DNA from 2 places in the Methylobacterium sp. UNCCL125 genome. Region 1 is predicted to be linked to the other one. Evidence: predicted binding sites of a transcription regulator. Region 1 holds the regulator's gene; the other holds the start of a gene.
The links. Region 1 encodes LexA, which represses DNA repair genes until DNA is damaged. Its sites were predicted from a motif close to TGTTCNNNNTGTGTTCNG; they were not measured.

Region 1 (15,072 bases):
GCCATCCTGTCGGAGCTCGGTTTCGGCCTGGACCTGACAGCCTGCGCCGCCACCGGCGGCAACGACGCCCTCGCCTACGTCTCGCCGAAGAGCGGCCGGGCGGTCAGCGCCTCGGCGGGCGAGCCCTATCGGGACCGTCTTCTCGCGCTTCCAACCTTCCTGCTCGCCGGCGGATCCCCGGGTCCGGACGGCGTTGCCCAAGGGTTTACCTTGACGGGGTACTTCCTCGACCGGCACGTCTGGGGCCCTCGGGGCCTCGCGCCGTCCGAGGAGCGGGCGCGATTCGTTGCGCTCGGCCGAGAGGCCGGGTAATGTTCGCGCTATGTTCTAATCGCGCCCGGGTCTGAGCGCGGCTCTACCCGGGCTGTGTCATCCCGTCGTTTCGGGGCCGCGAAGCGGAGCCCGGAATCCAGAATCGCTCGACCCGCAAGGTTCGTCCGCCTCCTCGGACAGGGTCGGTGGTTCTGGATTCCGGGCTCGCCTTCGGTGCCCCGGACTGACGAACCATCCGGAAAGGCGGCGCTGCCGGTCGGCGGCCCCGCCCTGAGACAGGAGCCGTCATGGGCCAGCCCTTCGAGCCGCCGTCCGGCGACGGGATCGAGAGCGTCGAGCTGAAATCCGCGCTGGAAGAGCGCTACCTCGCCTATGCGCTGTCCACGATCATGCACCGGGCGCTGCCGGATGCCCGCGACGGGCTGAAGCCCGTGCATCGGCGCATCCTCTACGGGATGCGGCTGCTGCGCCTCGACCCCAACACCGCGCACAAGAAATGCGCCAAGATCGTCGGCGACGTGATGGGTGACTTCCACCCGCACGGCGACCAGGCGATCTACGACGCCCTGGTGCGGCTTTCCCAGGACTTCGCCCAGCGCTACCCGCTGGTCGACGGGCAGGGCAATTTCGGCAACATCGATGGCGACGGTCCGGCCGCCTACCGCTACACCGAGGCGCGGCTCACCGAGGTCGCCCGCCTCCTGCTCGACGGGATCGACGAGGACACCGTCGATTTCCGGCCGTCCTACAACGGCGAGAAGGAGGAGCCGATCGTCCTGCCGGCGGCCTTCCCGAACCTGCTCGCCAACGGCAGCCAGGGCATCGCGGTCGGCATGGCGACCTCGATCCCGCCGCACAACGCCGCCGAGCTGTGCGACGCGGCGCTCTACCTGATCAACCATCCCGAGGCGACGTCCGGGCAGCTCGCGAAGTTCGTGCAGGGGCCGGACTTCCCGACCGGCGGCATCCTGGTGGATTCGGCCGAGTCGATCGCCGAGGCCTACCGCACCGGCCGCGGTGCCTTCCGGGTCCGCGCCCGCTGGACCAAGGAGGATCTCGGCCGCGGCACCTGGAACATCGTCGTCACCGAGATCCCCTACGGCATCCCGAAGGGCCGGCTGATCGAGAAGATGGCCGAGCTGCTGCAGGAGAAGAAGCTGCCGCTGCTCGCCGACGTGCGCGATGAATCCGCCGAGGACGTGCGTGTCGTGCTGGAGCCGCGCTCGCGCACGGTGGATCCGGTGATCCTGATGGAATCGCTGTTCCGGCTCACCGAGCTGGAGGCGCGGATCCCGCTCAACCTCAACGTCCTGGTCGGCGGCCTCGTGCCGAAGGTGATCGGGCTCGCCGAGTGCCTGCGGGAATGGGTCGACCACCGCCGCGTCGTCCTGCAGCGCCGCTCGCGCTACCGCCTCGGCCAGATCGACCGCCGCCTGGAGATCCTGGGCGGGTTGCTCATCGTCTATCTCGACCTCGACGAGGTGATCCGCATCATCCGCGAGGAGGACGAGCCGAAGGCCGCCCTGATGGCCCGTTTCGAGCTGACCGAGATCCAGGCCAACGCCATCCTCGACACCCGCCTGCGCAGCTTGCGCAAGCTGGAGGAGATGGAGTTGAAGCGCGAGTTCGACGCGCTCACCGCCGAGAAGGCCGAGATCGACGCCCTGCTCGCCTCCGAGCCGGCGCAGTGGAAGACGATCCAGGCGCAGATCCGCGCCGTGAAGAAGACCTTCGGGCCCGAGACCAAGCTCGGCAAGCGCCGCACGACGCTGGCGAGCCCCCCGGATGTCGGCGGCATCGACTTCACCGCGGCCCTGGTCGAGCGCGAGCCGATCACCGTGATCGTCTCCACCAAGGGCTGGATCCGGGCGCTCAAAGGCCACGTCGCCGACCTCTCGGGCGTTGCGTTCAAGGGCGACGACACCCTGAAGATCGCCTTCCCCACCGAGACCACCCAGAAGATCCTGCTGCTCGCCACGAACGGCAAGGTGTTCACGCTGGAAGCCTCGAAGCTACCGGGCGGGCGCGGCTTCGGCGACCCGGTGCGGCTGATGGCCGACCTCGACGACGGCACCGAGATCGTGGCGGCGCTGCCCTACCGGCCCGAGACCAAGCTGCTGATCGCGGGCTCGGACGGGCGCGGCTTCGTGGCGCCCGCCGACGCGCTGGTGGCCAACACCCGCAAGGGCAAGAACGTTCTGGGCCTCGACGGCGACGCCACCGCGGCGGTGCTGGTGCCGGCCGAGGGCGACCACGTCGCGGTGGTCAATACGGAAAAACTGCTGCTGATCTTCCCGATCTCCGAGGTGGCCGAACTCGCCCGCGGCAAGGGCGTGCGCCTCCAGCGCTGCCGCAGCGGCGGGCTGCTCGACGCGCACGTGTTCAAGCTGGCGGACGGCCTGCCCTGGCAGGACGGCTCACCGGAGGGCCGGCTCGCCAACGCGTCGGTGCTGGAGAAGTGGCTCGGCCACCGCGCCGAGGTCGGGCTGATGATGGCGCGCAGCTTCCCGAAATTCGAGCGGTTCGGGCGCTGAAGCAGGGCCGACTGAAAGAGGACGGCCATACGCACGTCCGTTCATGTAGGCGCGACAGGCTCCCTCTCCCGTTCGGGAGAGGGTTGGGGTGAGGGTCGAGAAGGATCAGAATAGAGCCCGCCATCGACGCGCGTTTGGGTCGCGCCTCTTCCGGATCGTTCTCATCCCTGTCCCTCTCCCGCTCGGGAGAGGGGACCCGCGCCTCGTTCGGAGACGGTCTCAGCGCGAACGCTGATCGAGCCAAGGCGCGCCAAGGGCCACCACGCCGCCGATCGGAACCGCCAGAAGAAAGAGCTGGGCTGTCGTCACGGGCAAAGGGTCCGTGGTGCGTGCCACCCGCCCCCTGTAGGGCGCCATCCATGGCCCCACAACGACCATGGGGGCACCGGGTCGACCAGCCCCTCCGTCATCGCGAGCACAGCGAAGTGACTCAGGGCCAGCGGCATACTTTAGCGTGGTGCCGACTGGATTGCTTCGCTCCGCTCGCAAGGACGGCGGCGCCGAAGCGACGGGTTAGCACCCCTATCACCGCGCCTTCACAGCCGCCTCGTCCGCCGCCCAGAGGTGCTGCGCCGCGTAGGCCCGGAACGGGCGCCACGCCTCGGCCCGGGCCAGGAGCGCCGCCGGGCTTGGACGCCCAGTGCGGCTCTCCAGCGCCCGCAGCAGGCCGACATCGCCCACCGGCAGGGCGTCGGGCAGCTTGAGCGCCCGCATGGCGATGTACTGCGCCGTCCAGGGACCGATCCCGCGGATCGCCGTGAAGCGGAGCACCGCGGCCTCCAGAGACTCCGCCGGGGCGAACAGGTCCGGATCGGCCAAAGCCGCCGCGGCCAGCGCTCGGATCGCCGCGCCGCGGGCCCGCGGCATGTTGAGCGCCAGGGCGATATCCGCCTCGGCCAGATCCGCCGGCGTGGGAAAGACGTGGGTCAGCCCGCCCATCGGCTCCGCGAGGGGCGTCCCGAACGCCGCCACCAGCTTGCCTGCGAGCCCGATCGCGGCCGCCACAGAGACCTGCTGACCGAGGATCGCTCGGCAGCCGGTCTCGAACGGGTCCCAGGCCCCGGGGAGGCGCAACCCCGGCCGCGCGGCGACGAGCGGGGCCAGGACCGGATCGCCGACAAGGCAGGCCGCGATGGCGCCGGGATCGGCGTCGCAGTCGAAGAGGCGGCGCAGGCGCCCCGCGACCGCCTCGGCGTGCCCGGCCTCGACACCGCGCAGCGCGACGTGCAGGCAATCCGCGCCGGGCGCCACCGTCAGGAGCCCGTGCCGCCCCGCGATGCTGATCGTGCGGGCGTAGGCCGCCGCGGGATCGGCCGCCTCGACGCCCGGGATCGCCCGCTTGGCGAGGAACGCGCGGATCGCCGCCCAGTCGTAGGGCGGCCGGACGGGCAGGCGACGTTCGATCGCCCCCGCAAACACGAAGGGCGGCCTCTCGGCCGCCCCGTCTCTCGCGTCACAGGACAGGTGGTCCTGCCTCAGCCGCGCTGGTCGACCGGCACGTAGTCGCGCTGGGTCGGACCGACGTAGAGCTGGCGGGGACGGCCGATCTTCTGCGACGGATCCTCGATCATCTCGGCCCACTGGGCGATCCAGCCGACCGTGCGGGCCACGGCGAACAGCACCGTGAACATGTCGGTCGGGAAGCCCATCGCCTTGAGGGTGATGCCCGAATAGAAATCGATGTTCGGGTAGAGCTTCTTCTCGATGAAGTACTCGTCCTTGAGGGCGATCTGCTCCAACTCCATGGCGACGTGGAGCAGCGGATCGTCGGTCTTGCCGAGCTCCTTCAGCACCTGATGGGTGGTGCTCTGCATGATCCGGGCGCGCGGGTCGTAGTTCTTGTAGACCCGGTGGCCGAAGCCCATCAGGCGGAACGGGTCGTTCTTGTCCTTGGCCTTGGCGACGTACTTGCCGACGTTCTCCGGGGTGCCGATCTCCATCAGCATCTTGAGCGCCGCCTCGTTGGCGCCGCCATGGGCCGGGCCCCACAGGCAGGCGATGCCGGCCGCGATGCAGGCGAAGGGGTTGGCGCCCGAGGAGCCGGCGAGCCGCACCGTCGAGGTCGAAGCGTTCTGCTCGTGGTCGGCGTGCAGGATGAAGATCTTGTCGAGCGCCCGGGCGAAGACCGGGTTCACCTCGTACTCCTCGCACGGCACCGCGTAGCACATGCGCAGGAAGTTCGAGGTATAGTCGAGGTCGTTCTTCGGGTACACGAACGGCTGGCCGATCGAGTACTTGTAGGCCATCGCGGCGAGCGTCGGCATCTTGGCGATCATGCGGATCGACGCGATCAGCCGCTGGCTCTCGTCCGTGATGTCGGTCGAGTCGTGGTAGAAGGCCGAGAGGGCGCCCACCGAGGCGACCATCACGGCCATCGGGTGCGCGTCGCGGCGGAAGCCGGTGAAGAACCGGTTCATCTGGTCGTGCACCATGGTGTGGCGCGTGACCCGATACTCGAAATCGGCCCGCTGGGCGGCGGTCGGCAGGGCGCCGAACAGCATCAGGTAGCAGGTCTCGAGGAAGTCGCCCTTCTCGGCGAGCTGCTCGATCGGGTAGCCGCGATAGAGCAGTACGCCCTCGTCGCCGTCGATATAGGTGATCTTCGATTCGCAGGACGCCGTCGAGGTGAAGCCCGGGTCGAAGGTGAAGGCGCCGGTCTGGGCGTAGAGTTTGCCGATATCGATCACGTCCGGCCCGATCGTGCCGGATTTCACCGGCAGCTCGATCGACTTGCCGTCCACGGTGATGGTGCTGGGTGCGCTCATGGATCGTGGACCCTTCTCTGGCGACGTGGCGGATGCCGGGCTCGGGCTGCCCGAGTCGGTCCCGGGGGCCTGAGCACACGCATTATGCTGCGGGTGCTCACAGGCATGGGTTACCCAAACGGCACTGCAGCAGCAACGGGGTCGGTGACAACCCGACCCCGACGCCAAGCAAATTCCACCAAGCGCAATTCGAGCCGGGGCCGGCAGTTCCCCGGCTACGCCCGGTGGCTTCAGACCTGCGGCACCTGATCGCCCAGGCGGGCGAGGGTTTCCTCCCGGCCGAGCACCGCCATCACGTCGAACAGGGGCGGGGAGGTGGTGCGGCCGGTCAGCGCCGCGCGCAGGGGCTGGGCCACCTGTCCGAGCTTGCAGCCGGCGTCCTCCGCGTACTGGCGGACAGCCCCCTCGGTCGAGGCCGCATTCCAGTCCGGCAGCGCCTCGAGCACCGGCCGCACCCCGGCGAGGCGGGCGCGGCCCTCGTCGGAGAGGAGGGCGCGGGCCTTGTCGTCCAGCGCCAGCGGCCGCTGGGCGTAGAGGTAATAGGCGCTGTCGAGGAGCTCGATCAGCGTCTTGGCCCGCTCCTTCAGGCCCGGCATGGCCTGGGTGAGCTTGTCCTTGAGGTCGGGCTGCAGCGGCGCCGACAGGCCGCGTCCGGGACCGACATTGGGCAGGATCGTCTCGATCGCCGCGACGAGATCGGCATCGGTGCTGGTGCGGATGTAGAGGCCGTTGAGGTTGGCGAGCTTGGCGAAGTCGAACCGCGCCGCGGAGCGCCCCACCGCGCCGAGGTCGAAGGCCGCGACCATCTCCTCGGTGGAGAAGACCTCCTGGTCGCCGTGGCTCCAGCCGAGCCGCACGAGGTAGTTGCGCAGGGCCGCCGGCAGGTAGCCGAGATCGCGATAGGCCTCGACGCCGAGCGCCCCGTGGCGCTTCGAGAGCTTGGCTCCGTCCGCCCCGTGGATCAGCGGGATATGGGCCATCCGGGGAATGTCCCAGCCCAAGGCGGAAAAGATCTGGCTCTGGCGCGCCGCGTTGGTGAGGTGGTCGTCGCCGCGGATGATCTGCGTGACGCCCATGTCGTGGTCGTCGACCACCACGGCCAGCATGTAGGTCGGCGTCCCGTCCGAACGCAGCAGGACGAGGTCGTCGAGGTCCTTGTTGGCCCAGGTCACGCGGCCCTGGACGGCGTCCTCGACGACGGTCTCGCCCTCGGTCGGCGCGCGCAGGCGGATCACCGGCTTGACCCCCGCGGGGGCCTCGGACGGGTCGCGGTCGCGCCAGCGGCCGTCGTAGCGGGGGGCACGGCCCTCGGCCCGGGCGGTCTCCCGCATCGAGGTCAGCTCCTCGGCGGTGGCATAGCAATGGTAGGCACGGCCGGCCGCCAGCAGCTCCTCGGCCACGGCCCGGTGGCGCTCGGCCCGGGCGAACTGGAACACCACGTCCCCGTCCCAGTCGAGGCCGAGCCAGGACAGGCCGTCGAGGATCGCGTCGATCGCGCCCTTGGTGGAGCGCTCCCGGTCGGTATCCTCGATGCGCAGCAGCATCTTGCCGCCGGTGTGGCGGGCGTAGAGCCAGTTGAACAACGCCGTGCGGGCCCCGCCGATATGCAGGTAGCCGGTGGGCGAGGGGGCGAAGCGCGTGACGACGGCTGAGGACATCGGTCCGGTATGTTCCGGGGCTGGTCGCGGACGGAGCGCGACGGACGGCGAAGGGGCGGCGGAGCGGCGAGGGGCTCGACAGGGCGCCCGTAGCACGAAGCACCGGCTGTAGCACGAGCCGGAGGATGCGTTAAGAATCGCCCGCAGAATCGCCCGGCCCCGAGACAGGTCGCGCGGAACGGGGCGGCGGCGATGCGGCGGATCGGCGCGAGGCTGGCGGGCGGCGCGGTGGCGCTGGCCGGCCCCCGCGCGCCCGCCCTCCCGGTCATCCGCCACTGGGTGGCCGAAGGCCTCGCCCGGGACGCCGAGCAGCGCCGGCTGTTCCCCTGGCTGGCGGTGGCCTTCGGCGGGGGGATCCTGGTCTATTTCGCGGCGACCGACGGCGCGCCGAGCCTGGCCGCGCCCCTTGTCGCCGCCGCCCTTGCCCTGGCGCCGATCCCGCTCCTCGGCGCGCGCCCTGCGGCGCTGGCGGCGGTGCTCGCGGTGGCGGCCGCGTTCCTCGGCTTCGCGGCGGCGGCCTGGCGGGTCTCGGAGGTCGCCGCCCCGGTCCTCAACCGCACCACCATCGGCCCCCTCATCGGAACGGTCGAGGCCCTGGACGAGCGCGAGGTCGGCGCCCGGCTGCTGATCCGGGTGGAGAGCTTCGCCGGCCTCGCGCCGGAGGCGCGGCCCGCCCGGGTGCGGGTGTCCTTCCGCAAGACGCCGACCCCGCTTCCCGGGGACGTCGTCGCCGCCACCGCCCGGTTGTTGCCTCCCCCGGAGGCGGCCCGGCCCGGAGGCTACGATTTTGCCCGAGACGCCTACTTCCAGGGGATCGGCGCGGTGGGCTCCCTGGTCGGGGCGGTCACGATCCGGGCGCCGACCGAGCCGCCGCCCCTCCGCCTGCGGCTCGCCGCCACGCTCGACGCGGCCCGGAACGGGCTCACCCGCCGGATCGCGGAGGCCGCCGGCGGCCAGGCGGGCGCGGTGGCGGCGGCCCTGGTGACCGGCAAGCGCGGCCTCATCGGCCCGGCGACCAACGATGCGCTGCGCGCCGCCGGGATCTACCACGTTGTGTCGATCTCGGGCCTCCACATGGTGCTGGCCGCCGGCGTGGTGTTCTGGCTGGTGCGGGCGCTCCTCGCGCTGGTCCCCCATTGCGCGCTCCTCTGGCCGATCAAGAAGATCGCGGCCGGCTTCGCCATGGTCGGCGTCACCGCCTACTGCGCCTTTTCGGGCTGGGACATCGCCGCCGAGCGCTCGCTGATCATGACCCTGATCATGCTGGGCGCGATCCTGGTGGACCGGCCCGCCCTGTCCATGCGCAACCTCGCCCTCGCGGCGCTGATCGCCCTGGCCCGGGAGCCGGAGGGCCTGCTCGGCCCGAGCTTCCAGATGTCCTTCGGCGCCGTGGCCGGGCTGATCGCCTGCGCGCGGCTGATCGACGGGCGGCTGTTCGTGCGCCCCGGGGCGGGCCGGCTCGGTCGGCTCGTCGGCACCGGCCTCTCGGCGGTCACCGGGACCCTGGCCACGACCCTGGTGGCGCAGGTCGCGACCGCACCCTTCGCCACCTACCATTTCCAGACGATCCAGCCCTTCGGCCTCGTCGGCAACGCCCTGACCCTGCCGCTCGTCTCCCTCGTGGTGATGCCCTCCGCGGTGATCGGGATCCTCGCCTATCCCTTCGCCCTCGACCGCCCGATCTGGTGGCTGATGGGTCAGGCGGTGGGGGGCATGCTCGCCGTCTCCCAGTGGATCGCCGGGTTCGAGCGGGCCATCGTGGTCGTGCCGGCCTTCGGCACCGCGGCGCTGTTCCTGCTGACCGCGGGCCTGCTGCTCGCGACGTTACCGGCCTCCCGCCTGCGCTGGCTCGCCGTGCCGCCGATCCTGCTTGGACTCGTCGTCGCGGCCCGACCCGACCGCTACGACCTCTATGTCGATCGGCAGGGCGCGGGAGCCGCGGTGCGGGGGCCGGACGGACGGCTTGCGGCCCTCGGCAGTCCGTCCGGCTTCGTCCTCGAACAATGGCTGAAGGCGGACGGCGACGGACGGGGAGCCGGGGGACTGATCGTCCGATCGGGCGGCGGCCGCTGTGACCGGCTCGGATGCACCGCGCGCCTGCCGGACGGACGGGCGGTCGCCCTGGTCCGGGACCGGCGGGCCTTCCCGGAGGATTGCGCCCGCGCCGCGGTGCTGATCACGGGCCTCGTGGCCCCTCCGACCTGCACCAGCCCCCTGGTGATCGACCGGCGCGTCCTGTCCGCCCAGGGCGCCGTCGCCCTCAGGTCCGAAGGCGAGAGCTTCGTCGCCCATCACGCCCGGGCCGATGGCCGCGCCGTGCCCTGGCGACCACGCTCGGGACACGGGTCGGTGCCGCCACAACCGGTCACCGCGCCCTCCGCGGAGGCCCGCGCCTCTGACGACGGGGCGACAACGCCTCCGGAAACCGATGCGTCGGGCGGGGACCTCGCCCCCGGCGACGCGCCGGCCGAGCCGCTTCAGTAGCGGCGGACGAGGCTGACGAGGCGGCCCTGGATCCGGACCCGGTCGGGCCCGAGGACACGCGTCTCGTAGGCCGGGTTGGCGGCCTCCAGGGCGATCGAGGAGCCGCGGCGGCGCAGACGCTTGAGCGTCGCCTCCTCGTCGTCGATCAGCGCCACGATGATGTCGCCGGTATTGGCCGTGTCCTGCTTGCGGATCACCACGAGGTCGCCGTCGAGGATGCCGGCCTCGACCATCGAGTCGCCGCGCACCTCCAGGGCGTAGTGCTCGCCGCCGGCCACGAAGTCCGGCGACAGGGTGATGGCATGGCTCTGGTTCTGGATCGCCGAGACCGGCGTACCGGCGGCGATCCGGCCCATCACCGGGATCGAAATGGCACGACCGGCGTCGTCGATCATCCGTGTGCTGGCCGGGGCCGGCGGATGCTTGGACTTGCCGCCCTCGACCACGCTCGGGGTGAAACGGCGCGGCTCGGCCGGGGCCGAAGATGGGGCCGAAGATGGGGCCGTCTGGCTCAGGCTCTCGGGGATGCGGATCACCTCGATGGCGCGCGCCCGATTCGGCAGGCGCCGGAGGAAGCCGCGCTCCTCCAGGGCCGTGATCAGCCGGTGGATGCCGGATTTCGACTTGAGGTCGAGGGCGTCCTTCATCTCGTCGAAGGACGGCGGGACGCCGCATTCCTGCATCCGGCTCTGGATGAAACGCAGGAGGTCCAGCTGCTTGCGCGTGAGCATCGAAGGGGGACTCGCGGCTTGGCAGACCGCCCCGTGACGGTCTCTGAAACAAATCACGAACAGGTTAAACGTTCCGCAAGTGTTCCGCAAGGGCGGCACCGCTACGCTTGGCGCGTCGCTCCGCGCTCGCGGGAGCAAGGTCGAGAAACGCATTGACGGCGCAAGCGGAGCCGTTTCAATGCACCGCGGCGCCCCGCCGGGAAGGCGGCGGATCCGGGCCGCGGGCTGGGACCCTCTTGGGATGACGAGGATGCGACGACCCGCAGCTCTGCTGCCCCTCGGCCTCGCCGCCCTCGGCCTCGCCGGCTGCACCACCGGGTTCTCCTACATCTCGCGGAACTACGTGGCGCTCACCCCCCAGGTGGTGACGATCGGCTGCAAGGAGCCCTACGAGGTCTACGACAACCGGCAGATGCGCCGGATGCTGATCGTCTCGAACGCCCTGCGCGAATATACCGGCTGCAACCTGAGCGAGGCCCGGATCGATCCGGAGCCGGACGCCACCCGGGTGAAGCGCTTCCGCACCGCCGCCCGGGCCTATCTCGACGAGACCGTGCGCGAGGATTGCCGGATCACCGGCGAGACCGTGTTCGATCCGCTGAAGACCGAGTTCGCCTACGCCTGCGACACGCCGATCGAGAAGCGTGGCACCGTGGTCCCCCGCCTGCCCGGCCGCAATCCCGGTCTCGCCCGCTGACCGACCGGCGGCGCGCCGTCAGGCGCCCGGCTTCGGGAAGGTCCGTTCCGCCGCGTCGCCGGCGGCGGCGAGCAGGGCGCGTGCGAAGGCCCGGGCTTCCGCCCGGTCGAGAACGATCGCGGCGGTGACCGGCGCGCCGCCGAGGTCGGCCAGGGCGAGTTCCAGGCGCACCCCGTCGGGCACGGCGGTCGCCTGCAGGCTCCAGCCGGAGCCCCGATCCGTGCTCTCCGCCATCACATGTCCCTCCCGCCTGCCCCGGGAAAACGCCGCAGGCGCCCGCCGGAACCGGCCGTGCGCGGGACTGTTCCCGAGCCGTGCCCAGCGCTTCCCTGCCTCGCCTGTCCGCTTACCTCAAGGCCGCAGGCCCGGGACTCGTGGTGATGCTGGCCGATACGGATGTCGGAAGCCTCATCACGGCGGCCCAGAGCGGGGCGCGCTGGGGCTATTCGCTCCTGCTCCTCCAGATCCTGCTGGTGCCGATCCTGTACGTCGTCCAGGAGCTGACGGTGCGGCTCGGGACCGCCACCGGACGCGGCCACGGCGCGCTGATCCGGGAGCGCTACGGGCCGGCCTGGGCCTGGATCTCGTACGGCGGCCTCGTGGTCGCCGGCATCGGCGCCATCGTCACGGAATTCTCCGGCATCGCCGGCATCGGGGACCTGTTCGGGGTGCCGCGGCTCGTGAGCCTCGGCCTGCCGGCCTGCCTGCTCCTGGGGCTCGTCTTCACCGGGAGCTACCGGCGCGTCGAGGTCGTGGCGATCGTGGTCGGCCTGTTCGAGCTGGTCTTCGTCGGGCTCGCCGTCGCGGCGCGGCCGAACCTGCCCGAGATCGTCGCCTCCTTCGGGCACATGCCGCTGGGCGACGGCCAGTTCCGGGTGCTGATCGCGGCCAATATCGGCGCGGTGATCATGCCGTGGATGATCTTCTACCAGCAGTCGGCGATCGTCGATAAGGGCCTGGGCTGGGAGCACGCGCGGCGCTCGCGGCTCGACACACTCGTGGGTGCGGTGGTCTCGCAATGCGTGATGGGCGCGATCCTCGTCGCCGCCGCCGCCACGATCGGCAAGGCCGGGCAGGGCAGCGCGAAGGGGCTGGAGACCGTCGGCGATCTCGCGGGCGCCTTCACGCCGGCCCTGGGGCCGTGGCTCGGGCAGGTGGTGTTCGGGGTGGGCATCATCGCGGCGGCCTTCGTGGCGCTCAACGTCGTGGCCCTGGCGCTGGCCTGGGGGTTTGGCGACGTGACCGGCCGGCCGCACTCCCTGGAGCAGTCGCCCCGGGAGGCTCCGGCCTTCTACGGCGCCTTCGCGCTCGCGGTCGCGACCGGCGCGGTCGCCGTGCAGCTCGTGCCGGATCTCGTGGCGCTCAACATCGCCGTGGAGGTGATGAACGCGCTGCTCCTGCCGCTCGCGCTCGGCCTGCTGATCCTCCTCGCCACCCGGGCCCTGCCCGAGGGGCAGCGCGTGGCGGGCGTCTACAAGGGGGTGGTCTACGCGGTGTCGGGGATCACGATCGCGTTCGCGATGGTCGGCGTCCTGGACGGGGTGGGCCTGCTCTGACGCGATTGACGCGGGGCCTCCGATGATGTCTCCCGCGGGCTCCGATCAGGTGGAGTTCGAACATGCAAGAGATCTGGTTCCGCACGGGCGAGGCCACGGTGCTGGCGGCCGAGGGCCAGTACACCGACGCCATGCCGGAGGTGCTGATCGGCTCGGTGCGCGGTCCGGTCGGCCAGGCCTTCGCGTCGATGATGGGGCAGGTCCAGGGCCACACGCGGATGTTCGTGGTCCGCGACCTCAACCAGCTCGTGCGCCCCGCCACGATGATGACCACCAAGGTCACGATCCACACGGCCGAGTATGCCGAGCTCCTCGGCGGCGTGGTCCAGGCCGCCACCGGCGACGCGATCGTGGACTGCATCATCGAGGGCATCCTGCCCAAGGACGGGCTCGACGAGCTGTGCATGATCATCATGATCTGGCTCGATCAGCGCTGCGCCGAGGACGACAACCTCGACCAGAAGGACCTCTACCGGACCAACTACGAGGCGACGAAGCTCGCCATCGCCCGCGCCCTCAAGGGCGAGCCGACGGTGGACGAGCTGATCGCCAACCGGAAGACCGTGAAGCACTACGCGCTGGACGGCGTGATCGAGTACTGATCGGCCCCTTCGCGCGCATCCTGCCGGGGTCGATATCGCATCACCCCGGCGGGATGCGCCCCACCGAGCACAGGGTCCGCATCGCGGTGCTGCCCGGGTCGGTGTAGCAGGAGGCCGACCAGCCGTTCTGCTGGATGAACGACTTGCGCCGCTCCGACAGCGCGGTCCGGTAGGCGCTGGCGATGATCGGCTCGACGGTCGCGGCCGGCTCGCCGACCAGGATCTCGGAGGCCACCGACAGGTCGCGGAAGAAGGTCGCCGAGGGGGCGGGCTCGGCCGAGGTCGCCTGCACGATCGGCTCGGCCCGGCAGGTCACGTCGAACTTGATCGGGCCGGCCATGCGGATGTCGATGCTGGGGCCCGCCCGCTTGCCGACCTTGCCGCCGATGGCGCCGGCGATCTGGCGGGTGAGGTCGTCGCAGCTGTCGGCCCGGGCGGCCTCCGCCCAGAGGGGGAGGGCCGCACAGGCGGCGAGGCAGGCGGCGAGGAGGAGGCGCGGAACGGCGAAGCTCGACATGGCCGCACTCTACGCGCGGCGCGGGGCCTGTCGAGGGGCGTTCCTCAGTGGAAATCCCGGCTGCGATACACGCGCCGATCCGGGGGCACGCCGAAATCCGTGTTCTCGGGGGGCAGCTTCATCCCGGCCTCGCGCAGGTCGCGCAGGGACGCGGTGAGATCGCGAAACCCCTCAGCCACGAGATGGACCACCCCGTCCGCCCGCTGGATCCGGCCGCGCACGGCGAGGAACCGGGCCTGCATGGCGATCCGGCGGTTGGCCTCGAACACCGTCTTCCAGACGATCACGTTGGCGATACCGGTCTCGTCCTCCAGGGTCAGGAACACCACGCCCTTGGCGGTGCCGGGCCGCTGGCGGATCAGCACGAGGCCCGCCACCGTGACCCGCGCCCCCTGGGGCAGGGCGGGATCGAGATGCGCCCGGGCCGGGATCGCGCCGATCCGGGCGAGCCGCCCCCGGAAGAAGGCGACCGGGTGCCCCTGCAGCGACAGGCCGGTGGCGGCATAATCCTCGGCCACCGCCTCGGACGGGGCCAGGGACGGCAGGTCCACGGCCGGCTCGTGCCGGAACAGGCCGTCATCGGCGTGCCAGGCGAAGAGCGGCAGGGGCGCGTCGAGGAGATGGGCCCGGCGCGCGCTCGGGTCGGCCTTGGCGGCCTTGCGCGCCGAGGTCCCCTCCAGGGTGCGGACCATCCAGAGGGCGGCGCGCCGGTCGAGGCCCAGCGAGCGGAACGCGTCCGCTTCGGCCAGCCGCTCCAGGGTGTTGCGGGGCAGGGCGAGGGCGGCCTGCAGGCCCTCGATGCTGGCATAACCGTTGGCCCGCAGCCGCACGAGCCGGCGCATGGCGGCCTCGGGCAGGCCGCGCACCACCCGCAGGCCGATCCGCACGGCGTGCAGCGCGGGATTTCCGGCCGGCTCCAGGGTGCAGTCCCAGTCGCTGGCGTTGACGCAGACGCCCCGCACCTCGACCCCGTGGGCGCGGGCGTCGCGCACGAGCTGGGCCGGCTGGTAGAAGCCCATGGGCTGGGCGTTGAGGATCGCGGCCAGGAAGACGTCGGGGTGCCGGCACTTCATCCAGGCCGAGGCGTAGACGAGGAGCGCGAAGCTCGCCGCGTGGCTCTCCGGGAATCCGTAGGTGGAGAAGCCGCGGATCTGCGCGAAGCAGCGCTCGGCGAAGTCCTGCGGGTAGCCCCGCCGGGTCATGCCGCCGACGAACTTGTCCGCGAAGCCGCCGATCGAGCCGACATGGCGGAAGG
Region 2 (15,072 bases), on a different contig from region 1:
GCACGCCGGCGGGCGGATTTCCCTGCGCCGCGCCATGCTCTAACGCCATCCGCATGAGCGAGACACGCGATGCGGGCCGGCCTGGGCCGGGCGGGGCGAAGGCGGCGGGTGCTGCGGAGGAGGCGCCTCTGAGCCGGCTCCTGCGCCTGATGGCGACCCTGCGCGATCCCGTCGCCGGCTGCCCCTGGGACGTGGCGCAGAGCTTCGCCACCATCGTGCCCTACACGATCGAGGAGGCCTACGAGGTCGCCGACGCGGTGGCGCGGGGGGATCTGCGCGACCTGCGGGACGAACTCGGCGACCTGCTGCTTCAAGTGGTGTTCCACGCCCGCATGGCCGAGGAGCAGGGCGCCTTCGCTTTCGACGACGTGGCCCGCGCCATCGGCGACAAGCTGGTCCGGCGCCACCCCCACGTCTTCACCCCGGACGGCACGCCCCTGCCCGCCGGCTCGCCCCTGCGGGATCCGGCCCAGGTCGAGGCCCAGTGGGCGGCGATCAAGGCGCAGGAACGGGCGGCCCGCCAGAAAGAGCGGCAAGAGGCGCGGCAAGAGGCGCTGCAGGACACAGGCGCCGCGCCGGATCCGGCGCCGGACCCGCTCGGCGGCGTCGCTCGGGCGCTGCCGGCCCTCGCCCGGGCGGAGAAGATCTCCCGGCGGGCGGCCGCCTACGGCTTCGACTGGGACGAGGCCGCCCAGGTCGTCGACAAGGTCCGCGAGGAGACCGACGAGGTCGCCGAGGCCCTGGCGGCGGGCGACCCGCAGGCCCTGTCCGAGGAGATCGGCGATCTCCTGTTCTCGGTGGCCAACCTCGCCCGGCATGCCGGGATCGACCCGGAGACCGCCCTGCGCGACGGGACCGCCAAGTTCGAGCGCCGCTTCGCCGCCATGGCGCGGCACCTCGCGGCCTCCGGGGGCGCCCTCGGCCGCTCCGACCTCGCCGCCATGGAGGCGGCGTGGCAGGCGGCCAAGCGCGACGAGGCGGGGGGTGGGCCGTAGCGGCGCGTGGCCCGGATCCGAATCGGGCGACCGCCTCGCGAGATCCGCGACTGGGACCTTCGTCTGTCCGCGTTCGAGCGGCGCTGTCAGGCCGCGCCGCTCGAACGCCCGCGGCCCGATCTGCGGGCTCGTCGCGGCGGATCCGCCGGGCTCCGCAACGGTGATCCGACGCGTTGGCGTTCCGGCCGCCGGGCGTTAAACCCGCGCCATGTTCGATGATGCAGCCGCTCAGCGCTATCTCGCGGGACTGGCTCCCGTGGCGGCGGGATCGGTGCGCTGGCTCATCTACGATCACGACCGGCAATGGGTCTCGGTCGTTGACGGCAATCTCGTGTCCCTGCGGCAGGATTGCCTGCATGTCCTCGGCGCCTCCGCGGAGGCGGACGCCACCGCGTCCCTCGTCGATGCGATCCGCGACTTCCTCGCCGAAGGGACGGATCGCACCCCGCAGATCGTCGCCCTCTCGTGCGCCGTGCTGATGCAGAGCGTCGGGGATCTCGACGCGGTGTTCGATCGGATCCGGTCCGGCGTCATGGCAACCCTCGTCTATGCCGAGGACGTCGTGGTCAGGCCCGTCGCCGCGTAGGGCAAATCGGCACTGCCCGTCCTCGCCGCCCGGCACGCCGGCGACGGCGGCCTTCGCGGCAGCCGGGGGCGGCTTGATCCCGCGAGGCACCCGCGCTCTCGACAAGGGGCTTCCGGGCGCGCGTCGGCGGACCGCCGACGCCGGGATTCCCGCTCCGGACGCGCCGGCTCGGATTGAAGGAACCTCCCCCGTCCAGGTTCCGAGGCCGAGCGGTGCCACGTTCCTGATCGACCGCTCCGCGATCCGCGCCGGGGTTACCCGCGGCGATCCTCCGCGGCTCCCCGGCGCGCCGAGGGCTCGACACGGGGCGGTCCGCGGATATGTTCCGCGCATGCGCTTCGCCCTGCCCGTCCTCGCCGCCCTCGCCGTCACCGCCGCCCTGTCCCGGCCCGCCGCGGCCGAGACGGTCGTCCAGGATCGGTTCGGCTGCCACAGCCAGGAGGTCACCGACCGCCTGTTCAAGCTGGTCATGGCGGGCGACGAATCCGGGTTCGGGCAGTTGCTGAAGGGCAGCCTCGCCAGCGGCGAGTGCCGGTCCTTCAAGCCCGGCGAGGAAGTCCGGCTCGAGTCCCGGACGATGAGCTACGGCTGCCTCGCCCTGAAGGACGCGCAGGACCGCTGCTACTGGACGCCGCTCAGCGCCATCGAGAAGGCGAACTGAGCCGGGCCCGGCCGGAGGGCGGCCCCGCTGTCCGGCACCCGCGAGGGGCGCCGGGCCCCGTGGGCGATCAGGCGCCCTTCTTGCCCTTGCCCTTCGCCGGTTCCGCCTCGCCCTCCCCGGCATCGGCCGCCGCGTTGATCGTCCCGGCGATCCGGGAGAGCAGCGCGTCGGTGGTCTTCTCTTCCTGCAGGGTCTCGTCCAGGAGCTTGGCGGCATCCGCGTAGCCGAGCTGCTCGGCCCAGGTCTTCAGGGTGCCGTAGCGGGCGATCTCGTAATGCTCCACCGCCTGGGCGCAGGCGGCCAGAACCGCGTCGGCGGCCGGGCTGCCCGCGAAGTCGTCGAGGTCCTCCTCCATCTCGGAGACGATCCCCTGCATCGCCTCGCAGGTCTTGGCCCGGGCCGGCTTGCCGATGATCTCGAAGACCTGCGTCAGGCGCTCCACCTGCTGGGCGCTCTCCTCCGCATGGGTCTCGAAGGCTTGGCGCAACGCGTCGTGCTCCGCCGCCTTGGCGGACTTCTTGAGCGCCTTCACCGACTGCTTTTCGGCATAGTAGACGTCCTTCAGGGTCTCATAGAAGGCGTCCTGCAGCGTCTTCTGCTTGGCCATGGCGGTCTGTCTCCGTTGAAGGGCCACCGTCGGTGTCGGCGGCCTCCTCGGTGAACCCCGGTCCGGCCGGCTGTATCCGGGCGATATCTTCGGCCTGTGGAGGAACCTTTCGGGGTTTCGAAGGCGCCCCACACCGCGTCGGGCAGAGACGGGCGGGCCCGGGTCGCGACGCGTCGGCCTGTCGTCCGCCGTTCGGGGCCGGGGGGCGGTCTTCCGGGCCGCCTGGCGGCCGGTCCATCGCCCGGGATCCTGTGATCAGGGCCTGCCGGGATCCGGGGATCCGGGGATCCTGTGATCAGGGATCCCGGATGGGGGCCTGCGCGTCCCGTCCCGGTGGCGTCGGCGGGCGCTGCGGAGCGCGGGCGGTCCGGGGCGCGGCGCCGGCAGATCCGCGGTCCCCGCCGAACGGCCAGTCGATCAGCCCGCCGGCCCAGAGCGCCGCCCAGACGAAGACCGGCTGAAACGCCAGGCGCGGGCCGTGGTACCACCAGGAATCCGGGATGCCGGCGATGGCGACGTGGTCGAAGGCGTGCTTGAGGTTCGCCGGGTAGACGCAGACCGCGTAGAGGGCGAGGCCGAGCGCGGCCGCCCGGCGGAACCGGCCCGTCAGCAGGCCGACGGCGCCGGCGATCTCGCACAGGCCGGTCGCCAGGATGACGAGCCGCGGCTGCGGCACCCAGTCGGGCATCAGCGGCAGCATCGCGTCGGTCGCCACGAGATGCACCACCCCGATGAAGGCGTAGAGGGCCGCGAGCCCGTAGCGGAGCCGGCGGCGGCCCGTCTCGACCGCTTGCCCGGTCACGCGACGGACTCCTCCGTCACCCCGCAGGCGCGGGCCACCGACTCGCGGAGCGCCGCCCTGAGGCGGAGGACCGCCGGGTGCCCGAGGCTGGCGAAGGCCGCCTCGCCCACCGCCGTCACGGGGGCGAGGAGCCGCAGGGAATTGGTCAGGAACACGGCCTCGGCGCCCATCAGGTCGGGCAGGCTCAGCGACCGCTCCTCCGCCCGGAGCCCGCATCCGGCGGCGAGCGCCAGGATCTCCGCCCGCACGATCCCGGCGAGGACGCCGTCGGTCAGCGGCGGCGTCACCAGGATCTCCCCGAACAGGCCGAACAGGTTGCCGGTGCCCGCGCAGGCGACGCGTCCCCGGGTGTTGCAGAACAGCGCCTCGTCGAACCCCGCCGCGGCGGCGTCGCGGGCGGCCAGCACCGCGTCGCCGTAGCCCAAGGTCTTCAGCCGGGCGGCCGGGGACGTGTCGTTGCGGGCGATCGAAGTCGGCCACAGGCGCAGGGGCGCGAAGGCCGCGCTGCGGGCGCTCGGCGCCGCGGTGGCGAACAGGGTCGGGCTCGGATCCTTCGGCGGCTTCAGGCCGCGCGGGCCGGAGCCGCGGGTGAGGGTGGTGCGGATCGCGAGCCGCTCCCCGGTCCCGCCCCCCGCGCCGGCCAGCGCCCGCATGGCCTCCCGGATCCGGTCCGGCGCGGCGGGGATCCCCAGCGCGTCCGCGGAGGTCACGAGCCGGGCGATGTGGGCCTCCGCGAAGGCGACCCGGCCGCCCAGCGCCAGCGCCGTGTCGAACAGGCCGTCGCCCAGCGTCAGGCCGCGGTCGGTGAGGTCCAGCGGCGCGGTCGTCTCCGCGACGAGGGCGCCGTCACGCCACAGCATCGCGCTGTCCCTCCCGCCAGGCCCGGGCCAGCCCCAGAAAATTGGCGAACAGGGCGTGGCCGCCCTCGGTCAGGACCGATTCCGGGTGGAACTGGATGCCGTAGGTCGGGTGGGTCCGGTGCGACAGGGCCATCACCTCCCCCTCCTGCGAGACCGCGTCGACGGAGAGGTGCTTCTCCATCTCGGGGCCGGGGGTCACCACGAGCGAGTGGTAGCGCCCCACCGGCATCGGCGCCGGCAGCCCGGAAAACAGCCGCTCGCCCGTATGGGCGATCGGCGTCATCTGCCCGTGCAGGGGCCGCTGCGCCCGCGCCACCGTGCCGCCGAAGGCCGCGCCGATCGCCTGGTGGCCGAGGCAGACGCCGAGGATCGGCACCGCCCCCGACAGCTCCCGGATCGCCGGCAGGGAGATGCCGGCCTCCGCCGGGGTGCAGGGGCCGGGCGAGACCACCAGGGCCTCGGGGGCCAGCGCCCGGATGCCGGCGACGTCCAGGGCGTCGTTGCGCACGACCCGGACCTCCTCGCCCAGCTCCTCCAGGTAGCGGACGACGTTGAAGACGAAGGAATCGTAGTTGTCGAGGACGAGGATCATGCGAAGGCCTCGAAGACGCGGGCGGCCTTGGCGAGTGTCTCGTCGTATTCCGGGCCGGGCTCCGACAGCAGGGTCACCCCGCCCCCGGCCTGCAGGACCGCCTGTCGGTCGTCCATGAACACCGTGCGGATCGCGATCGCGGTATCGAGCGCCCCGTCGAAGCCGATCCGGCCGATGGCGCCGCAATAGAGTTCCCGGGCGTCGCCCTCGATCTCGGTGATGATGTCCATGGCGCGGATCTTCGGGGCGCCGGTGATCGAGCCCCCCGGGAAGGTCCCTTCCAGGAGGTCGAGGGCGTCGAGCCCGTCGCGGAGCTCTCCGGTCACCACCGACACCAGATGGTGGACGTTGGCGTAGGTCTCCAGGCCGCAGAGCGTCGGCACGGCGACGCTGCCCGGCGCGCAGACCCGGGACAGATCGTTGCGCAGCAGGTCGACGATCATGACGTTCTCGGCCCGCTCCTTCACGCTGGCCTGGAGCGCCTCGGCCGCCGCCCGGTCGGCCGCCGGGTCGTCCGAGGGGTTATCCGCGCGGCGGGCGGTGCCCTTGATCGGCCGGGTCTCCACGTGACGGCCGTCGAGGCGGATGAACCGCTCGGGCGAGGACGAGGCGACGGTCAGGCCCTCCAGCTCCAGATAGGCGCCGAAGGTCGCCGGGTTGGTGGCGCGCAGCCGCCGGTAGAGGGCGAACGGATCGAAGCCGGCCGGGAGATCGGCGGTGAAACGCTGGGCGATGTTGGCTTGGTAGATGTCGCCCGCCCGGATGTAGGCGCGGACCTTTTCGACAGCCTCTTCATAGGTTTGTCGGTCGAAGTTCGAGCGCCATGTGAGCGGCTCCGGCGCTCCGGCGGCGGCCGCGCTCGGGATCTCCGCGCCGCCGAGCCGGTCGGCGAATCGGGCGAGCCGCGCCTCCGCGCGGGCCTGCCGCTGGGCCGGTGCGGTCTCCGGGAACCCCGTGGCGACGAGCCGGCAGGTGCCCGCGGCGTGATCGATCACCAGGGCCGTGTCGTAGAAGTTCAGGGCGATGTCGTCGGTGAGCCCCGCCCGCCGGGCCGGCGGCGCCACCCGTTCCAGCGATGCCCCGAGGTCATAGGCCAGATAGCCGATCGCCCCGCCGGGGAAGGGTTCTTCGGCGTCCGGTTCGATCCGGTACGGCGCGAGGCACGCCCGCAGAGCCGCGAAGGGACCGCCCGGCACCGGATTTCCGTCGAGGGTCGCCCGCCCGTCGCGGTAGCGGAAGCGTGCGAACGGCTCGGCGGCCACGATCGAATGGCGACCCAGGGAGTCGTGCCGCATGGCACTGTCGAGGAAGGCGAGCCCGGGCAGGGCGCGCAGCCGGGCCGCCGCCGCGACGGGATCGATGAAGGGGATCTCTCGGGTCCACATGACCGGGTTCGGGCTGTTGTCCTGGGCGAGGGCGGGGCAGATCCTGTCACGCTGCCGTCGCACAGGCGATGCCGCGGGGGAAGCGGCAGTTGCACGCAGGGACCGCCCCGGGGGGCAGACAGGGCGTGCTTCCGACGCAGACCGCGTCCCCGCGGCTTCATGTGGGATGTCAGGGCAGGCGCGCAAAGTCCTGGTCAAACGGCCAAGTTTCCGGTTCTGCGTCAGCGGCGCGCGCCGGTCCGGTCACCCCTGCGGCGGCCGGTCTCGCGCGGCGGCGCGGGAGCTTGTATAGGAACCGCGATCCCGAATTCCCGTCCTCGCGCTTCGGGCGACCGATCCTCGGTTGCCCGCGCCGGGCCTGTCCGACCCGAATGCCATGACCGCCACGCCTGCTCCCCGCGGCCCCGCTTCCGGAGCCGAATCCAAAATCACGGCCCCCAAGATCTCGTTCGTGTCGCTGGGCTGCCCGAAGGCGCTGGTCGATTCCGAGCGGATCCTCACCCACCTGCGCGCCGAGGGCTACGAGCTGGCCCGCCGGCACGACGGCGCCGACGTGGTGATCGTCAACACCTGCGGCTTCCTCGATTCGGCCAAGGCGGAGTCGCTCTCGGCCATCGGCGAGGCCATGGCGGAGAACGGCCGGGTGATCGTCACCGGCTGCATGGGCGCGCAGCCGGAGGAGATCCGCGAGAAGTATCCGGATCTCCTGGCGGTGACCGGGCCCCAGGCCTACGAGTCGGTGGTGGCCGCCGTCCACGAGGCGGTGCCGCCGGCCCACGACCCGTTCCTCGACCTCGTGCCGCCGCAGGGGATCAAGCTCACCCCGCGCCACTACGCCTACCTGAAGATCTCGGAGGGGTGCAGCAACCGCTGCAGCTTCTGCATCATCCCGTCCCTGCGCGGGAACCTCGTCAGCCGCCCCGCCGCCGACGTGCTGCGCGAGGCCGAGAAGCTGGTGAAGGCCGGCGTGAAGGAGCTGCTCGTCGTCTCGCAGGACACCAGCGCCTACGGCGTCGACATCCGCTACGCCGAGAGCCCGTGGCGCGACCGGCAGGTCCGGGCCAAGTTCTACGACCTGACCAAGGAGCTCGGCGAGCTCGGGGCCTGGGTGCGGCTCCACTACGTCTACCCCTACCCGCACGTGGACGAGGTCATCCCGCTGATGGCCGAGGGCAAGGTGCTCCCCTACCTCGACATGCCGCTCCAGCACGCGAGCCCCTCGGTGCTCAAGCGCATGCGCCGGCCCGGCAACCAGGAGCGCCAGCTCGACCGGATCCGGAGCTGGCGGCAGACCTGCCCGGACCTCGCGATCCGCTCGACCTTCATCGTCGGCTTCCCCGGCGAGACCGAGGCCGAGTTCGAGGAGCTGCTGGCCTGGCTGCAGGAGGCCAAGCTCGATCGGGTCGGCTGCTTCGAGTACGAGCCGGTGGCGGGCGCCACCGCCAACGCGCTCGGCGACCTCGTGCCGCCGGCGGTGAAGGCCGAGCGCAAGCGCCGGTTCATGGAGACGCAGAACGGCATCGCGCTGCGGCTGCAGCGCGCCAAGGTCGGCAAGCGGCTGCCGATCATCGTCGATGCCGTCGAGGGCGGGGTCGCCCGGGGCCGGTCCAAGGCCGACGCGCCGGAGATCGACGGCACCGTCCACGCCGCCTTCCGGCGCCCGGTGCGGGTCGGCGACATCGTCACCGTGAAGATCGACCGGGCCGAGGCCTACGACCTCTACGGCAGCGTGGCGTAAGGCTATTCCCGTCTTCGCTGCGCTCGCGATGACGGGCGCGGGCCGGACTCCTGTTGAAGCCCTCTCCGACGCGGCTTGACCCCGCCGGCCCACCGCGGTCTTTGGAACAGAGCAGGAACTCACCGCGGATCTCCGAGGCGGCGATGGATCCGGAGGTCGCGCTCCGCAAGATCATCCACATCGACATGGACGCGTTCTACGCCTCCGTGGAGCAGCGCGACGACCCGTCCCTGCGCGGCAAGCCCCTGGCGGTGGGCGGCTCGCGGGAGCGGGGCGTCGTGGCGGCGGCGAGCTACGAGGCGCGCAAGTTCGGCGTGCGCTCGGCCATGCCGTCGGCCACGGCCCGGCGGCTCTGCCCGGACCTGCTGTTCGTGAAGCCGCGCTTCGAGGTCTACCGGGCGGTCTCGGAGGAGATCCGCGCGGTCTTCGCCCGGCACACGCCGCTCATCGAGCCGGTGGCCCTCGACGAGGCCTATCTCGATGTCACCGAGAACCTCCTGGGCCTGCCGACGGCGACGGCCGTGGCGAAGGCGATCCGGGCCGAGATCCTGGAGCGCACCGGGCTCGTGGCCTCGGCCGGGGTCTCGTACAACAAGTTCCTCGCCAAGGTGGCGTCCGACCACAGGAAGCCGAACGCCCTGTTCGTCATCACCCCCGCCATGGGGCCGGACTTCGTGGCCGAACTGCCGATCGGCCGGTTCCACGGCGTCGGTCCGGTCACCGAGGCGAAGATGAAGCGGCTCGGGATCGAGACCGGGGCGGATCTCCGCGCCTGGACGCCGGAGCGCCTGCGCGAGACCTTCGGCTCCGCGGGCGCCTACTACCACGCGGTCGCCCGGGGGATCGACGAGCGGCCGGTCCGCGCCCACCGGGTGCGCAAGTCGATCGGGGCGGAGACCACCTTCTCGGAGGATACGGCGGCCTTCGAGGTCCTGGCCGCCCGGCTGGCGCCGCTGTTCGACAAGGTCTGGGCGGGGGCCGAGGCCAAGGGGATGCGCGCCCGGACCGTGACCCTGAAACTGAAGTTCTCGGATTTCGCCCAGGTCACCCGGGCGAAGTCGCTGTCCGTCCCCGTCGCCGACCGGGCGGCGCTGGAGCGGATCGGCCTCGACCTGCTCGCCGGCCTGTTCCCCCTGCGGCGCAGCGCGCGGCTGATCGGGGTGTCGCTGTCGGGCTTCGCGCAGGACGCGCCCGAGGCGCCGCTCCAGCTCGGGCTGGCGCTCTGACGGGGCGCCCCGTCGCGGGGCCCCGTCGCGCGGCCCGCGCTGATGCGACGCGGGATCGTCGTGCGGTCGCGCACGCCGGGCCCGCGCGGCCGCCCCGACATGGGATCCATCCGGCGCGGACCGGCATTCCCCGGGACCGCGCGCACCGAACGGTCCGTCCCATGTCGAAGCCCGCCGTCCTGGCCCTGTCCGCCGCGCTCCTGCTGACCGTCCCGGTGCACGCCGCCCGCGCCGACGGCACCGCCGCCTTCGGGGCCGCCAACGCGGCGCAGCTCCTGGGCTACACCGCGAGCCCCGCCCAGCTCTACGTCCCGGCGAGCGGCCCATCCGCCGGGTTCGCGACCGGCCCGGCGCCCCAGCGGCCGAAGCCGCCGGCCCGCGCCCGCTGACCGGGATCGCCCGGGCCGGGCCGGCCCGGGCGTGCCGTCACGCCGGCTCGGTCAGGCGTTCTTGCGCGGCCGGTGGTCCGGGTCGACGCCGCCGTCGCGCTTCGTCTCGTTGTCGACGTCGCCCTCGAAGGTCGAATCCGCCTGCAGATCCGCGGGGTCGGCGCCGCTCATCCCCTTCGACGTGCCGATCCCGGGATTGCCCTTGAGGTCGGCGTCCGTCGGCGTGTCGGTCTTCGGGTGCTTGCCTGACATGCTGGCTCCTGACTGGCATCCTGCCGGATGCCGATGTCGGGCCAACGCGTCGGGGCGGGGGCGGTCTCCCGCGCGGCATGCGGCGGTTCGCCTCCCGCGCCCCGGGGGCGCTCAGCCGATCTGCGCCGCCGCGATCCGGCGGACGCCCGCCGCCTCCATCCGCGCCCAGGCCTGCGCCAGCGACCCGTCCACGTCGATCCCGCGCACCGCATCCTCCACCACGAGGACCTCGAAGCCGGCGTCGCGGGCGTCGAGCGCGCTCCAGGCGACGCAGAAATCGGTGGCGAGGCCGCACACGGCGACGCGGGTGATGCCGCGCTCCCTGAGCGCCCCCGCGAGGCCCGTGCGCGTGGCCCGGTCGGCTTCCAGGAAGGCCGAGTAGCTGTCGACCCGGGGATCCAGCCCCTTGCGCACCACCAGGCTCGCCCGGTCGGTGGCGAGCCCCGGCGCGAAGGCGGCCCCGCGGCTGCCCTGGACGCAGTGCCGGGGCCACAGCACCTGCGGCCCGTAGGGCAGCACGATGGTCTCGAACGGCGCCCGACCGGGATGGGTCTCGGCGAAGGAGACGTGATCCGCCGGGTGCCAGTCCTGCATCAGCACCACATGCCGGAAGCGGTGCTGGAGCGCGTTGATCGGTCCGACCACCGCGTCGCCCCCCGGGACGGGGAGCGCCCCGCCCGGCAGGAAATCGACCTGCACGTCGACGACGAGGAGCAGGTCGGCGTTGCCGGGCGTCACGGTCGCGGGCCTCAGGGCAGCATCACGATCGAGCCGGTGGTCTCCCGGCCCGCGAGGTCGCGGTGGACCTGCTGCGCCTCGGCCAGCGGGTAGGTGGCGTTCACCGCGATCTTCACCGCGCCGTCGCGCACCACCTTGAACAGGCGGGCGGCCGCCTCCTCCAGGGTGGCGCGGTCCGACGTGAAGGTCGCCAGCGTCGGGCGGGTCACGTAGAGCGAGCCGCGCGGGGCCAGCAGGCCGAGGTCGAGCCCGGTGATCGCCCCCGAGGCCGAGCCGAAGCTCGCCAGGAGGCCGAGCGGCGCGAGGCTGTCCAGCGAGCCCATCAGGGTCGCCTGCCCGACGCCGTCATAGACCACCGGCACGCCCTTGCCGCCGGTGATCTCGCGCACGCGCTTGGCGACATCCTCCTCGCGGTAGAGGATGACGTGGTCGCAGCCGTTCTGCTTGGCGAGTTCCGCCTTCTCGGGGCTGCCGGCGGTGCCGATCACGGTGGCGCCGAGGTGCTTGGCCCACTGGCAGGCGATCAGGCCGACGCCGCCGGCGGCCGCCTGCCACAGGATCGTGTCGCCGGGCTTCACCGCGTAGGTCCGGTGCAGCAGGTACTCGACGGTCAGGCCCTTGAGCATCATGGCGGCGGCGGTCTTCTCGTCGACCCCCTCGGGGATCGGCACGGCCGCGGAGGCCGGGATCACCGGCTCCTCGGCGTAGCAGCCGTCCGCCACCGAGCCGTAGGCGACCCGGTCGCCGGGCTTGAACTGCGAGACCCCCTCGCCCACCGCCGTGACGGTGCCGGCGCCCTCCTTGCCGGGGGTGTAGGGCATGTGCGGGGACTTGTAGGCGCCGGTGCGGAAGTAGATGTCGATGAAGTTGACGCCGATGGCGGCCTGCTTGACGCGGATCTGCCCGGGGCCGGGCTCGGCCAGGGGCACGTCCTCGAAGCGCATCACCTCGGGGCCGCCGTACTCGTAGACCCGGATCGCCTTCGGCATCGTCCTGCTCCCGCTCGCCGCCCCGTCCGGGGCGTTGCAGCCCGAGATAACGGAGCGCCCGCCGGAGGCAATTCGTTTTTGGGCCCCCGTACGCCGCCCGTGCGCCGGTTGTAACCCGCCCAGGGGCGCCGCCGTTCTGGATCCGCCGGTCCCGGGCGCCTATCTAGCCCTCGTCCCTGCTCCTGCCCTTCCTCAGCCGAGGTCCGAGATCCATGTCCGGCACCACCCGCACGAGCGCCGACCTCGATCCGCGCCGCCGCCGCCTCCTCTACCGCGCCTGGCACCGGGGCATCCGCGAGATGGACCTGATCATGGGCCGCTTCGCCGATGCCGAGATCGGCGACCTGTCGGAGGCGGAGCTCGACCAGTTCGAGGCGCTGATCGAGGTGCCGGACCGCGACCTGTTCAAGTGGCTCACCGGCGAGGTCGAGACGCCGTCGAACTACGACACGTCGGTCTGGCGGCGGGTGCGGGCGTTCCACCGGCACGACGCGCCGATCCATTCCTGAGAGCGACCGGTCGAGAGTGCCCGCGATGGACGAACCCAAGCCCAACTACGATCACCCGGCCCGGTCGATCGCCACAGAGCTGGTGGTGCGGATCATGCTGGAGATGATGGAGCGCTCCGATCCGGCGCTCCGCGCCGAGATCCTGCGGCAGGCGACGGTGCGCGCCGGGGCGATGACCGAGCACATGCCCAACGCGGATTTCTTCCGCGGCCGGGTCGAGGCGGCGCTGGCGGAGATCGTCGGGCCGGACGCCTGAGGGGCGTGCGCCGGGGTATCCCCGGCCCCGACGCGGCGCGGGTCTCCTCTCCCATGCTGGAGAGGGGACCCGCGCGCCATCCTGAGCCCGGCTCACCGACGATCGGCCGCCCATCGGCGCAGGGCCGTTCCCTGCCGCGACGGAGCGTCCATATAGGCTCTGTCCCGCCGCCCGGCCGCCGCCGCCATGCTTTATCGCGGCGGCCCGATCGGCTAACGCCACCCGACCCCTACCCCTGACGCGCCCGGCGGGATTTCCCGCGAAAGACCCGATGGCCAAGCCTCAGCCGAAGCCCCCCGCCCCCGCCGCCAAGCCGCAGGTCGCGCGCTTCGCCCTGCCGAAATCCTCGGCGCTCGCCCGGGCGATCGACGCCCTGAAGCGCGGCGACAGCCCGGTCCTGGCGAACGCCCCGGAGGGCTTCGACGCGCTGGCGCTCGCCGACCTCGCCCGCGCCCTGGCGCCCACCGTCGACGCGCCGGCCGTGCTGGTCCACGTGGCGCGGGATTCCGGACGCTCGGCCTCGTTCCAGGCGGCGCTCGGCTTCGTCGCGCCCGAGATGGACGTGATGAGCCTGCCGGCCTGGGACTGCCAGCCCTACGACCGGGTCTCGCCGACCACGGCCACGGCCGCCGCCCGGATGACGGCGCTCGCCCGCCTCGCCCGCACCCGCTCCGCCGAGGACCGCCCGCGGATCCTCTGCACCACGGTCAACGCCCTGGTGCAGCGGGTTCCGCCCCGCACCCACATCGCCAAGGAGGCGTTCTCGGCGGCGATCGGCAACGTCGTGTCCATGGACGACGTGGTCGCCTGGGTCGAGGCCAACGGCTTCCTGCGCACCGGCACCGTGCGCGACACCGGCGAGTATGCGGTGCGCGGCGGCATCCTCGACCTGTCGCCGCCGGGCTTAGCCGCGCCGATCCGCCTCGACTTCTTCGGCGACACGCTGGAATCGATCCGCGCCTTCGATCCGGAGACGCAGCGCACCACCGGGCAGCTCCGCTCGCTGGACCTGATGCCGATGAGCGAGGTCCAGCTCACCACCGAGACGATCCGGCGCTTCCGCCAGGGCTACATCCAGAGCTTCGGCGCGGCGACCCGGGACGACCGGCTCTACGAGACCGTGAGCGAGGGGCGCCGCTACGCCGGCCTCGAGCACTGGATGCCGCTGTTCTACGACCACCTCGACACGCTGTTCGACTATCTCGGCGGCGTGCCGCTGGTCTTCGACCCGCAGGTCGAGGACGCCGCCGCCGAGCGGATCAGCCTCGTCCAGGATTATTACCAGGCCCGCGAGGGCGCGATGAAGACGCCGCAGGCCGGCGTCGCTCCCTACAAGCCGCTGCCGCCCCGGGCCCTCTACCTGACGCCGAACGAGCTGAAGGAGCGGATCGCCACCGCCACGGTGGCGCGGCTGACGCCCTTCGCGCAGCCCGAATCCGCGGAGCGCGCCGTGATCGATTGCGGCGCCAAGGCCGGGCGGAGCTTCGCCCCCGAGCGGGCCGACGAGAATGCCAGCGTGTTCGACGCCGCGGTGGCGCATATCCGCGACCTCCAGGGATCCGGTCATCACGTGATCCTGGGCGCCTGGTCCGACGGATCCCGCGACCGGCTCTGCGGCGTGCTCACCGACCACGGCCTCAAGAAGCCGGTGGCGATCACCCGGCTCACCGACGTCTACGCGCTCAAGCGCGGCACCGACGCGGCGGTCGCCGTCTGGGGCCTGGAGGCGGGCTTCATCGCGGGCGAGCTAGCCGTCGTCTCCGAGGGCGACATCCTGGGTGACCGGCTGGTCCGCCAGAAGCGCAAGGCCAAGCGGCCCCAGGACGTGATCCTGGAGGTGCAGGCGCTCCAGCCCGGCGACATCGTGGTCCATGCCGACCACGGCATCGGCCGGTTCGTCGGCCTCAAGACGATCCACGCCGCCGGCGCCCCGCACGATTGCCTGGAGCTGCAATACACCGGCGGCCTGCTGCTCCTGCCGGTGGAGAATATCGAGCTCCTGACCCGCTACGGCTCGGAGGATGCCGAGGTCGCCCTCGACCGGCTCGGCGGCGGCGCGTGGCAGGCCCGCAAGGCCAAGATGAAGCGCCGCATCCTCGAGATGGCGGGCGAGCTGATCAAGGTCGCGGCCCAGCGCTTCGTCCGGAAGGCGCCGGCCCTCAAGGCGCCGGAGGGGCTCTACGGGGAATTCGCCGCCCGCTTCCCGTTCGAGGAGACCGAGGATCAGGCCAACGCGATCGACGCGGTGCTGGACGACCTCAATGCCGGCCGGCCGATGGACCGGCTGGTCTGCGGCGATGTCGGCTTCGGCAAGACCGAGGTGGCTTTGCGCGCCGCCTTCGCGGCGGCGATCTCCGGCAAGCAGGTGGCGGTGATCGTCCCCACGACGCTGCTGGCCCGCCAGCACTACCGGACCTTCGCGGAGCGCTTCAAAGGATTGCCGGTCCAGGTGGCGCAGCTCTCCCGCTTCGCCTCCGCCGGGGAGAC

Region 2: a site for LexA is predicted at 8,329-8,346, ahead of dinB (DNA polymerase IV). Genes of this name have one in related genera too.

What each region holds. Positions count from the first base shown of each region.
Region 1 covers NZ_FPBW01000019.1:65,795-80,866, reverse strand. The annotation lists gene recO (DNA repair protein RecO) at 1-312, shown strand, start outside; gene parC (DNA topoisomerase IV subunit A) at 561-2,807, shown strand; gene BM396_RS19755 (DNA-3-methyladenine glycosylase family protein) at 3,333-4,226, opposite strand; gene gltA (citrate synthase) at 4,283-5,572, opposite strand; gene gltX (glutamate--tRNA ligase) at 5,803-7,230, opposite strand; gene BM396_RS19740 (ComEC/Rec2 family competence protein) at 7,423-9,714, shown strand; gene lexA (transcriptional repressor LexA) at 9,708-10,445, opposite strand; gene BM396_RS19730 (hypothetical protein) at 10,696-11,142, shown strand; gene BM396_RS19725 (hypothetical protein) at 11,161-11,376, opposite strand; gene BM396_RS19720 (NRAMP family divalent metal transporter) at 11,457-12,698, shown strand; gene fae (formaldehyde-activating enzyme) at 12,761-13,300, shown strand; gene BM396_RS19710 (hypothetical protein) at 13,341-13,817, opposite strand; gene BM396_RS19705 (error-prone DNA polymerase) at 13,862-15,072, opposite strand, start outside.
Region 2 covers NZ_FPBW01000002.1:77,774-92,845, forward strand. The annotation lists gene mazG (nucleoside triphosphate pyrophosphohydrolase) at 54-995, shown strand; gene BM396_RS00290 (hypothetical protein) at 1,204-1,581, shown strand; gene BM396_RS00295 (hypothetical protein) at 1,913-2,242, shown strand; gene BM396_RS00300 (YciE/YciF ferroxidase family protein) at 2,310-2,849, opposite strand; gene BM396_RS00305 (DoxX family protein) at 3,145-3,651, opposite strand; gene BM396_RS00310 (aminotransferase class IV) at 3,648-4,511, opposite strand; gene BM396_RS00315 (anthranilate synthase component II) at 4,498-5,103, opposite strand; gene pabB (aminodeoxychorismate synthase component I) at 5,100-6,488, opposite strand; gene rimO (30S ribosomal protein S12 methylthiotransferase RimO) at 6,865-8,226, shown strand; gene dinB (DNA polymerase IV) at 8,370-9,452, shown strand; gene BM396_RS00335 (hypothetical protein) at 9,614-9,841, shown strand; gene BM396_RS00340 (hypothetical protein) at 9,893-10,093, opposite strand; gene pncA (bifunctional nicotinamidase/pyrazinamidase) at 10,205-10,831, opposite strand; gene BM396_RS00350 (quinone oxidoreductase family protein) at 10,843-11,820, opposite strand; gene BM396_RS00355 (FAD assembly factor SdhE) at 12,033-12,329, shown strand; gene BM396_RS00360 (hypothetical protein) at 12,355-12,585, shown strand; gene mfd (transcription-repair coupling factor) at 12,857-15,072, shown strand, end outside.